2 regions of the Solibacillus sp. NPDC093137 genome follow, and region 2 is predicted to be linked to the other one. Evidence: riboswitches for the same ligand, from Rfam matches in the RefSeq annotation. Region 2 holds a riboswitch; the other holds the start of a gene.
What was found. Region 2 has a riboswitch for cobalamin ahead of ACQKN3_RS06535 (glutaredoxin family protein). Riboswitches for the same ligand answer to the same signal wherever they lie in the genome.
Positions count from the first base shown of each region.

Region 1 (4,782 bases), on a different contig from region 2:
AGGACGTAACCGCGTGAAAGTGTATGCGGAAAGTGAGAGCGTACTTAGTTGATAGGGGGAAACCGGCATGGAGAAATTCATGCCGGTTTTTTAATTTGTTGAAGGGCGCTGTAAGTTTTATAAGCCGGACTCTGTACTACCTCGTTTTAGGAGAATATGTTAGCATAGTAAAATAATAACTAAAGGGGGGAGCGGGTATGACACAGAATTCAAAGACGATTTCTGTAAGTATTAGCTTAATCCTAGCTCAAACCGTGTTTATAGGATTTTTAATTAAAAATATACAGCTATATATTAATCAGCCGTCGATCGTTGCAAAATGGCTTGCGGGAATTTCTTTTTTCATATTTTTGTTGCTGTTCATCGTCTCGTTATGGGCGACAATTAAACTTTTAAAAGGAAAAGATACAGGGGGATTGTGATGATTGGATATATTCTAACAGGGTTATTATTAATCTTTGCGACTCGGAAATTTTATAAGCATAGGGCGGTTTTTAAACAGCTTTCAAAAAAAGAATGGCTACAATTTGGCGCAGGTTTTTTATTGGCATGGGCGGGAGCTGTTTTCATCATTATAGGTGGATCCAACATAACGGATAGGATTGAAATCACATGGTTAAAAAACCTTATGGAAATTGGAGTGATTTTGATTGGCTTGGCTTTGGCAGGAATTATTATGAGTAAAGTCTTACCGTATAAAATAAAGGAGTTTTATTTGGGAGATTAGTGAAACGGGGAAAATTGAAATGGATGATATGATTGGATTTGCAGTAGTTGGGATCATTATTGCAGGTTTAACTTATGCTTTAATTAAACAAATTAAAGAGACAAAGCATAGCGGGAACGGCATTGGCAGCCCGCTGTATCGAAAACAATTGGCAAGAAAAAATAAAGTGATGACAGTTGCGTTGATTGGAGTAATAGTATTTTACACATTAAATATCTTGAGCGTTATCGCTTCATCTATTCCGGTATCAAACAGCTTTACTGTACTCGGGACTTTTTTAAGTTTTTTTGTTTACTTTTTTGCAAGGATAATAATGAAACCACAGCTGGGTGATCAGCGTAGGAATTTAAGCCTTTATTAATAGGAGAGTGCTGCGATGAGTAAACGCTTTACAAATTTAGACCAAGATGACCGGCTCGGTACTTTTAAAGATGTCCTGAAATGGCAGCGATCAAAGCAAAAGAAAGTTGTCGATTACGAAGTACCGCAGTGTGAGGAAAAGCAAATTGCGTTTCTAAAAAGTAATCGCACGGAGCAGTCCGTTACGTGGATCGGCCACTCGACCTTTTTAATTCAAAAAGAAGGGCTCAATATTTTAACGGATCCGGTTTGGGCAAATTGGATGGGTGTAGCGAAACGGTTGGCAGAGCCGGGGTTGCGGCTGGATGAATTACCGGACATTGATATTGTCATCATTTCACACTCGCATTACGATCACCTGCACGTACCGACGTTAAAGAAATTGAAAAAACGAAATCCCAACGTATTGTTTCTTATTCCAGAAGGGCTCGGTTATTTAATGAAGCGTCATAAGTTGCATAACTTTATCGAGCTATCATGGTATGACAAGCATGAATCAAGTGCGCTTGAAATTCATTTCGTTCCTGCAAACCATTGGACAAGACGCATGCCTTGGGATACGAATACCTCGCATTGGGGCGGCTTCATATTGCAAACTGCATCGGATGCGCAAAGTATTTATTACGCCGGAGATAGCGGGTATTTTAGAGGCTTCAAAGATATTGGCGAACGCTTCAACATACATACAGCGCTAATGCCAATCGGCGCATATGAGCCGGAATGGTTTATGCATGCCTCCCACGTAACACCGGAAGAAGCGATCCAGGCGTTTTGTGATGTCGGAGCGAAAGTGTTTATTCCGATGCATTACGGTGCCTATATGCTGGCGGATGATACACCGAAAGAAGCGATTGACCGGCTGCATAATCATTGGCAGCGCGCGGATTTGGAAGAGGTGGAACTGAAAACGTTGTCGATTGGGGAGACGTATAGAAGCTGAATGCATAGACCCCTTGACGAGAAGACAGGTTCAAAGTAAAGTAATGTTAAATTCATCAAGCATTAGGTGCCCGTTAAGGGAGAATAGGGAATAAAGTGAAAAGCTTTAGCGTAATCCCAACACTGTATAGAGGAGTTTCATAGCAAAGCCCACTGGATGTCAATCTGGGAAGGGGCTATGAAATCATGAATCTGAGCCAGGAGACCTGCCTAAGTATGCTTACTGTTTATAGACACTGGATATGTCTGTAGTTTATTTGTTATCGAATAAACTGCAGGCTATTTTTATTGTCAAAATTCATTTTAATGGGGGAAACGAAACATGAAATTACTACAGCAAACAATTGAACAAATTCAAGAAATCGACCGACAAATGGAAGACAAAGCACGTCAGTACATAGACTCATTAGCTAAACCGCCTCAAAGCTTAGGGAAGCTCGAATCTTTAGCTATGCAAATTGCTACAATTACCGGTGAGCTTGCGCCGAAAATCGATAACAAAGCGATGATCGTCATGGCTGCAGACCACGGAGTATATGAGGAAGGGGTAACGCCGAACCCGCAAGGTACAACGGTATTCCAAACACTTTCCTTTCCAAAAGGGACGACAGGAATGTGTACGATTGCGAAAATCACGAATGCACAAGTCATTCCGGTAGATATCGGAGTAAAAGAAGACTTACCTCAAGACGCAGGGGTCATTATTAAAAAGGTGAAATACGGGACGGACAATATGGCGAAAGGTCCAGCGATGACCCGAGAAGAAGCGATTCAGGCAATTGAAGTAGGGATTGAAGTCGCAACAGAAGCGATCCAAAACGGTATCAATCTTATCGGTACAGGTGAAATGGGCATCGGGAATACGACGCCAAGTGCTGCGGTGCTTTCGGTACTTCATGGCTGCGATCCGCTGGAAGTAACGGGCTTTGGTGCAGGTGTCGGAGCTGGCGGCATTAAATATAAAGCCGAAGTTATTCGAAAAGCAATTGCATTGAATGAGCCGAATGCGGATGATCCGATTGATGTTGTCGCGAAAGTAGGCGGACTGGAGATTTGCGGGATGGCAGGAATCTTCCTTGCAGCAGCAGCGAACCGTGTGCCGGTCGTAGTTGACGGGTACATTTCAACCGTTTCAGCATTAATCGCCTATAAATTAAATCCGAATGTGAAAGCATATTTGATACCGTCACATTTATCGGAAGAGCCAGGTGCAAAAATTGCGGCCGAGCTTTTAGGACTGGAACCGATGCTGCATATGAATATGCGACTTGGAGAAGGATCGGGTGCTGCATTAGCGTTCCCGATTCTTGATGCGGCTTGTTCGATGATTACGAATATGGTCACGTTGGAAGAAGCGGCAGCGCTTTTAGTAGCCAAGTAGAATAAAAAAAATCATATAATAAAATTCAATAAAAAGGCTACATTAAAAGAAACAATTACTTTAAATGTAGCCTTTTTTCTATAATTAAAGTGTTCCCGGAAAATAAGTACGGCTTTTCAGTCTATTCCATTTATCTTACCAGTAAAATACCAATAAGCGGAACTTTATCGTTTATTTTGCCAAGCAGGGTACGATAAAGAAAGCCCAACCCAATCCTCGTAAATGTAGTGTGCGAGCAAAACATTACAAGTAGTGGATAGAACTTGATTTTATTTTACAGAAAATTCAGTAAAATTCAAGCGATAGTCCTGTCAAATGCGTTTCCTCTGTAATATCCTATATTAATTAAATGTAAAAACATATCCGAACTGTTAATAATACCTAAAAAAGTGCTTTTTTATTCAACCATGGAATAAAGTAAGCGGTAAATAGGGTATGGAAACGTAAGACCAATAAAAAGGAGAGGCGGGAGGGGCATTAAAAGGAACGGGGTGATCACTATTTCTCCGTATGTGAAAGGTCGTTTTTGAATATATTCAAGAAAAGGATGAGGATAATATGAATCAAATTTTCAAAAAAGATGAGTTTATTATTATTCCTTTTTATAAAGGGCGAAAGCAGGAATTTATGGTCGTCAATACGAAGAAGGAATTTAAAAATGGACATACGCACTTAAAGTCATTTAAGATGGCCAAGTATTTGATCAATCTTGCGCGTTGCCAAAAAATCAATTCCGGATTAAGACCATATTTATTAACAAGCCTTACAAGAATATCGGCAGACCGTGAATATATTCAAAAATTAGAAGAGCTTCTAGCTGTGAAAAGAAGTAAAGGGTCAAAAGCTTCCTATTATAATAAAGCAATCTAATTGTACGTAATCACGTCAATAAAAATAGATAGACCGCTTTTTCAAGAAATTGAAAGAGCGGTTTTTTGCATGGAACTTTTTTTGGGGTGGAGCTCATCACCTGAGAACTTACAATGTAACTAAATCATTTTTAATAAAGCTTCTTCGCCAATCATGCCTTCTTCAATGCCGTACGCTCTCGCTTCGTATGTGACAGATTCCAGTGGCGCTTTTAGTAAGTCATCGATCGTTCGAACACCTACTGCACGACCCGCAATGATTTTGCGATCGGCCAACTTTTCATTTAACAGACCAACATCGAGTGCACCACACATAATGTACCCATGCTCATTCGAAATCGTTAGCAATGTTGTTTTAGGTAATTGAACCGTTACCGCAGTAAATAAATGACCTTGAAGATCAATCGTTTCCGTATAGACGATAACCTTCTCCCCCTTTCATATAAATCATATGAAAGAATTGAAAAATGGTACTTGTTTTTGTGGGAAATTTAAGTAGGGTATTT
Region 1 is NZ_JBNNVH010000003.1:12,390-17,171, forward strand. Features, by position in the region: gene ACQKN3_RS13070 (histidine kinase N-terminal 7TM domain-containing protein) at 1-52, shown strand, start outside; gene ACQKN3_RS13075 (hypothetical protein) at 198-422, shown strand; gene ACQKN3_RS13080 (hypothetical protein) at 422-727, shown strand; gene ACQKN3_RS13085 (4-aminobutyrate aminotransferase) at 747-1,088, shown strand; gene ACQKN3_RS13090 (MBL fold metallo-hydrolase) at 1,104-2,027, shown strand; cobalamin riboswitch at 2,075-2,254, shown strand; gene cobT (nicotinate-nucleotide--dimethylbenzimidazole phosphoribosyltransferase) at 2,349-3,407, shown strand; gene ACQKN3_RS13100 (hypothetical protein) at 3,966-4,277, shown strand; gene ACQKN3_RS13105 (YunC family protein) at 4,397-4,699, opposite strand.
Region 1: another riboswitch for cobalamin. It lies ahead of cobT (nicotinate-nucleotide--dimethylbenzimidazole phosphoribosyltransferase); the one in region 2 lies ahead of ACQKN3_RS06535 (glutaredoxin family protein).

Region 2 (4,782 bases):
CTAATTTTTGATGATCTTGAGTAATTGCTTCATTGCTTTCTTCGCTTCCGGAATGGGAAATACCGGAAAGACATGATTCATTTTCGGGTATTCAAAGTAATGGACTGCTACACCTTGTTCTTTTGCTTTATCGAGAAGCATTTTTGCATCGACAAGCAGTAGCTCACCCGTCCCGACAAATGCGGTAATTTGACCGATGTCTTTCAATTCTCCATGGACGGGACTTATTTTGTAATCTGTTAAATCCAATCCGTCTGCCCATAACCTGCCAAGCTCCTGTGCGCCAACTACTCCAAGCATCGGGTCAAGTTTTTCAAGTTCTTTGTAACGCGGATCTTCCCCCCGCACATCGAGCCATGCGGAATGTAGAACAATATGCTGCGGCTGCTTTTTGGAATATCGTTTTACATCCTGCGCCAACGCCAATGCCAGCCCGCCACCTGCGGAATCCCCCATAAAAATAAATGGTGCATCATATTTTAAAACGAGATGATCATATAAATCGTGAATGGCATCAAAGCACGCTTTATGTGAATGTTTAGGTAGCTTCGGATAAATCGGCACGATAATCGTGAAGTTTGATTCCTGTGCAAGCTTCACTAAATAGCGCCAATGAAAAATCAGTGGATCATTAATATAGGCACCGCCGTGAAAATAATAGATGACCTTTTCCGGTGTCTGCTGTTCATTGATTGTGTAATAGGGCATGCCATTCAGTTCGTCTTTTTGTATTTGGTGCTGCTCTTTGAATTTAGCATCCAGCTCATACGGTTTCTCATTATGTTTCATTGCAATAAAATTATCGAGCAAGCGTAAATCCATAAATTTCTTCTTTGTTCCGCGCAGTATTAAAAACTTCTCAAACAACACACTATGCACGCTTCGCATACAATGCCTCCCTTTAGCTCACATCCAATTTTTACAATTTCCCATTGTTATCAATTCGACTAAAATCGATTGATCCCCTTCTAAATGGTAAAACGTTTCCACTTATGCATATGCAAACTGAGTACCCGTTAGAAAAATCCCATCAGTGAATTCAATATATTCTGAAACTTTTTTCCGACTTAATCGTAAATTTGGTAATGAATTTAGAGGGGGAATGTTCATGCTTACCGGATTTTACAGTGCTCTTATCATTTTCACTTTATTATTTATCATTGCTGCTTTCTTTTTTATCCGGGAGTTTGTAAAAAAGAAAGTATCTCCCTTTAACTTGAATACAATTATGCTTGGCGTGCTGACGCTTTTTATGCTGATTGTTTCAGGAATTTACAGCTATGATTTTTATCATCTGCAAACAAGCGATCAGAAAACTGCTGGAGGGATTTGTGAAATTACTTTTGTAAACGGGCATGGGAGAAGTATTGATACGACTGAAGTGATGATTGAAGATAAAGTTTACAATATTAAGTCCAGTACCTACAAAGACTTCCCTGATGGGCGTTATCATTGTGAATTAACGTATCTACCGATTTGTGACGCAAATCGATATACTGACAAAAGACGAGAAAGGAGGCTAATATGGTTGAGTTAGATTTTTCAATTGTTTTGGCATTCATCTTAATTATGGTTTTAATTACGCCACTTGTATTATCTATCTACTACCGGAAAAAACCGAAAGTGGATAAAGGGTTGAAATTTGCCTATCATGGCCTTTCCTACCGTCGTAAATTCTTGCGCAACCTCTATTCCATTCCCATTTGTATCGTAGCGTTGGCCATTATTTATTGGGTGGAAGGATTCACTAATCTCTTTATATTTTTCTCCCTCTTTTTCATAGTATTATTTGGTATTCAAACTTCGTACAATTATATAAAGTGGAAAAAAGAAGAAGATTAAAACGCCTGAGTTCATTTATCTCGACTCAGGCGTTTTTCATTATTTCACTCCACTCGATCCAAAACCCTTATCACCGCGCTCCGAATCCGACAGTTCGTCCGTATCTTCAATAAAGACTTGCGGGACATATTGAACGACTAGCTGGGCAATGCGCATCCCCTTTTCAATCGTAAACGGTTCTTTTCCATGATTAATTAGAATAACCCCGATTTCACCGCGATAGCCTGCATCAATCGTACCTGGACTATTTAACACCGTAATTCCATGTTTCAATGCCAATCCGCTTCGAGGACGTACTTGCGCTTCTGTTCCTTCCTGCAGTTCGATTTGAAGACCGGTTTTAATTAATCCGTATTCCCCAGGCAGTAAAACTTTTTCTTCAACCGCACTTAAATCCATCCCCGCATCCCCTTCACGTGCCTGTTTCGGCAATACAGCATTCGGGTGGGTTTTCTTAATTTTTAATTGAATCGACATATTCAACCAACTTTCTCATTAATAAAATCTATTTACATGCAGTTATAACAAAACCATATTTTTTCTATATTTTCAATAGGGAGTTTTCTAGAATTCTTAATGGATTTATGTTATCTTTCTTTAGGCTCTTTACTTTTATGTTGTTAAAGCTTATACTCAATTCAACTATATATTGTGTTTTTTTATCACGGTACTACTAAATGTAGTTTAAAAGGGAAGTTTGGTGTGAATCCAACGCTGTCCCCGCAACTGTAAATGCTGACTGAAGACGAATAGACCACTGTGCAATGCATGGGAAGGTATGTCTGACGGATGAAGCAAAGCCAGGAGACCTGCCGCGTTAAAACTACGTACATTTCTTCGGGGAATAGGAAATGGAGGCGCTCTTTTACTCGTTTCCATTTCAAGCTATCCTGTTTTCCGGGATAGCTTTTTTTGTTTTTTCTCCATGACATGTGCACCACAATTACTAGTAATATTTAAATAGCGAGGGGTTCTATTATGAAACTTTATACGAAAACAATTTGTCCAAAATGCCTATGGGTAAAATCGGAGCTCGATGCTGCCAACTTGGAGGTCGAGGTTATTAATATTGACCATGATGAGAGCGCAAAACAAATAGTACTCGATGCAGGTTTTTTGTCTGTGCCGTTATTTGAAATCAACGGTGAATTTATCGCAGAGCCGACGTCAATTATCGATCGCATTTCTGAAATGACCGCATGATCATATTTGCTTCACGAACTGGTAATGTACGATCCATTGTGCAAAAACTCGGCTTGCCCGCAAAGGATCTGGCGGAAGTAGAGAAAATGGATGAACCGTATCTTCTATTTACGTATACGGATGGATTAGGCTCTGTTCCCCCTATCGTCGACCAGTTCATGACTGCGAACTCTGATCTATGCAAAGGAATTATCGTAAGCGGAAACCGTAATTTTGGTCATGCTTTTTTCGGCCGTGCAGGTGACCTTTTAGCTGCACAATACGGAATTCCGTTAATCGAAAAAGTGGAAATGCGAGGAACTCCGGCGAATTATGAAGCGATTACAGATTACTACTACTCCATTTGGAAAGAGGCATCGATATGAAACAATATTTAAAATTAAATAACGATATTCTAAACCGTTACCGTGCTACCGGTGAATTGGATCTGGCGAAAGACAAAGAAGCAACACGCCGCTATTTCCTGGAAGACGTGAATGTCCGTTTACGCTACTTTATCGATATCGAGGAAAAAGTGCGTTATTTAGTCGATGAAGGCTATTACGAAAAAGAGTTTTTGGAATTGTACTCGATGGACTTTATTAAACAAATGTACAAAAAAGCCTATTCCTACAAGTTCCGGTTTCCTTCATTCATGAGTGCTTCGAAGTTCTACGAAAGCTATGCGATGAAAAGCCGGGATGGAAAAGAAATTCTGGAAAAGTATGAAGACCGAATCGTCATTATCGCCCTGTATTTAGCACAAGGCGATGAAGCATTGGCTGAAAAGGCCATCGAAGCGGTAATGACTGCCTACCAGCCGGCAACCCCAACTGCCCTAAACAGCGGGAAAAAAGCGCGCGGTGAGCTAGTCTCATGTTTTAAACTAACGATGGACGATACGATGAACTCAATCGCTGAGAATATCGGCTATTGTCTTGAACTTTCCCGCTTAGGCGGCGGTGTCGGGGTAAACTTGACCGATCTGCGTCCGTTAGGAGATCCGATTAAAGGAATTTTAAACCGTGCGAGCGGGGTTATGCCTGTTGCGAAACTGCTAGAAAATTCGTTCTCGTATTCGAATCAGCTTGGCCAAAGAAATGGTTCCGGAGTCGTCTATCTAAATGTTTTTCACGGTGATATTGAAGCGTTTATCTCTTCCAAGAAACCAAATGCCGACGATAAAATCCGATTAGCTACATTATCTACAGGGATTATTCTTCCCGATATTTTCTTTGAATTAATGCGCCGCGATAAAGATATCGTATTGTTTAGTTCTTATGATATTTTCAAAGAATACGGCAAACGCATGTCGGAAATTTCGATTACGGAAATGTACTACGAATTTTTGGATAATCCAAACATCCGTAAACTGAAACGTTTAAACGCCCGTAAATTGTATACGGAAATTAAAAAGGCGCAATTTGAATCGGGTTACCCGTTCGAAATATTCGATGATAATGTCAATAACATCCACCCATTAAAGGAAATCGGGCGTGTGAAGATGTCGAATCTATGCACCGAAATTCTTCAGTATCAACAAACAAGCGTTGTTACCGATCAAAACGAGCCGAATGAATACGGCCTCGACGTTTCTTGTAACTTAGGTTCAATCGACATTCACGAAGCAACGAAAGTTCAGGACTTCGGCCAGCTTGTCGATACGGCAATGCGTCTTTTAACGAATGTTTCTACGATGACAGATATCGTCAACGTCCCTTCTGTATCCAAAGCCAACAAAGTGATGCACTCTGTCGG
Region 2 is NZ_JBNNVH010000001.1:1,264,366-1,269,147, forward strand. Features, by position in the region: gene ACQKN3_RS06515 (alpha/beta hydrolase fold domain-containing protein) at 1-888, opposite strand; gene ACQKN3_RS06520 (cobalamin biosynthesis protein CobN) at 1,109-1,537, shown strand; gene ACQKN3_RS06525 (ATPase) at 1,525-1,842, shown strand; gene dut (dUTP diphosphatase) at 1,882-2,319, opposite strand; cobalamin riboswitch at 2,491-2,673, shown strand; gene ACQKN3_RS06535 (glutaredoxin family protein) at 2,821-3,045, shown strand; gene ACQKN3_RS06540 (ribonucleotide reductase stimulatory protein) at 3,084-3,410, shown strand; gene ACQKN3_RS06545 (ribonucleoside-diphosphate reductase subunit alpha) at 3,407-4,782, shown strand, end outside.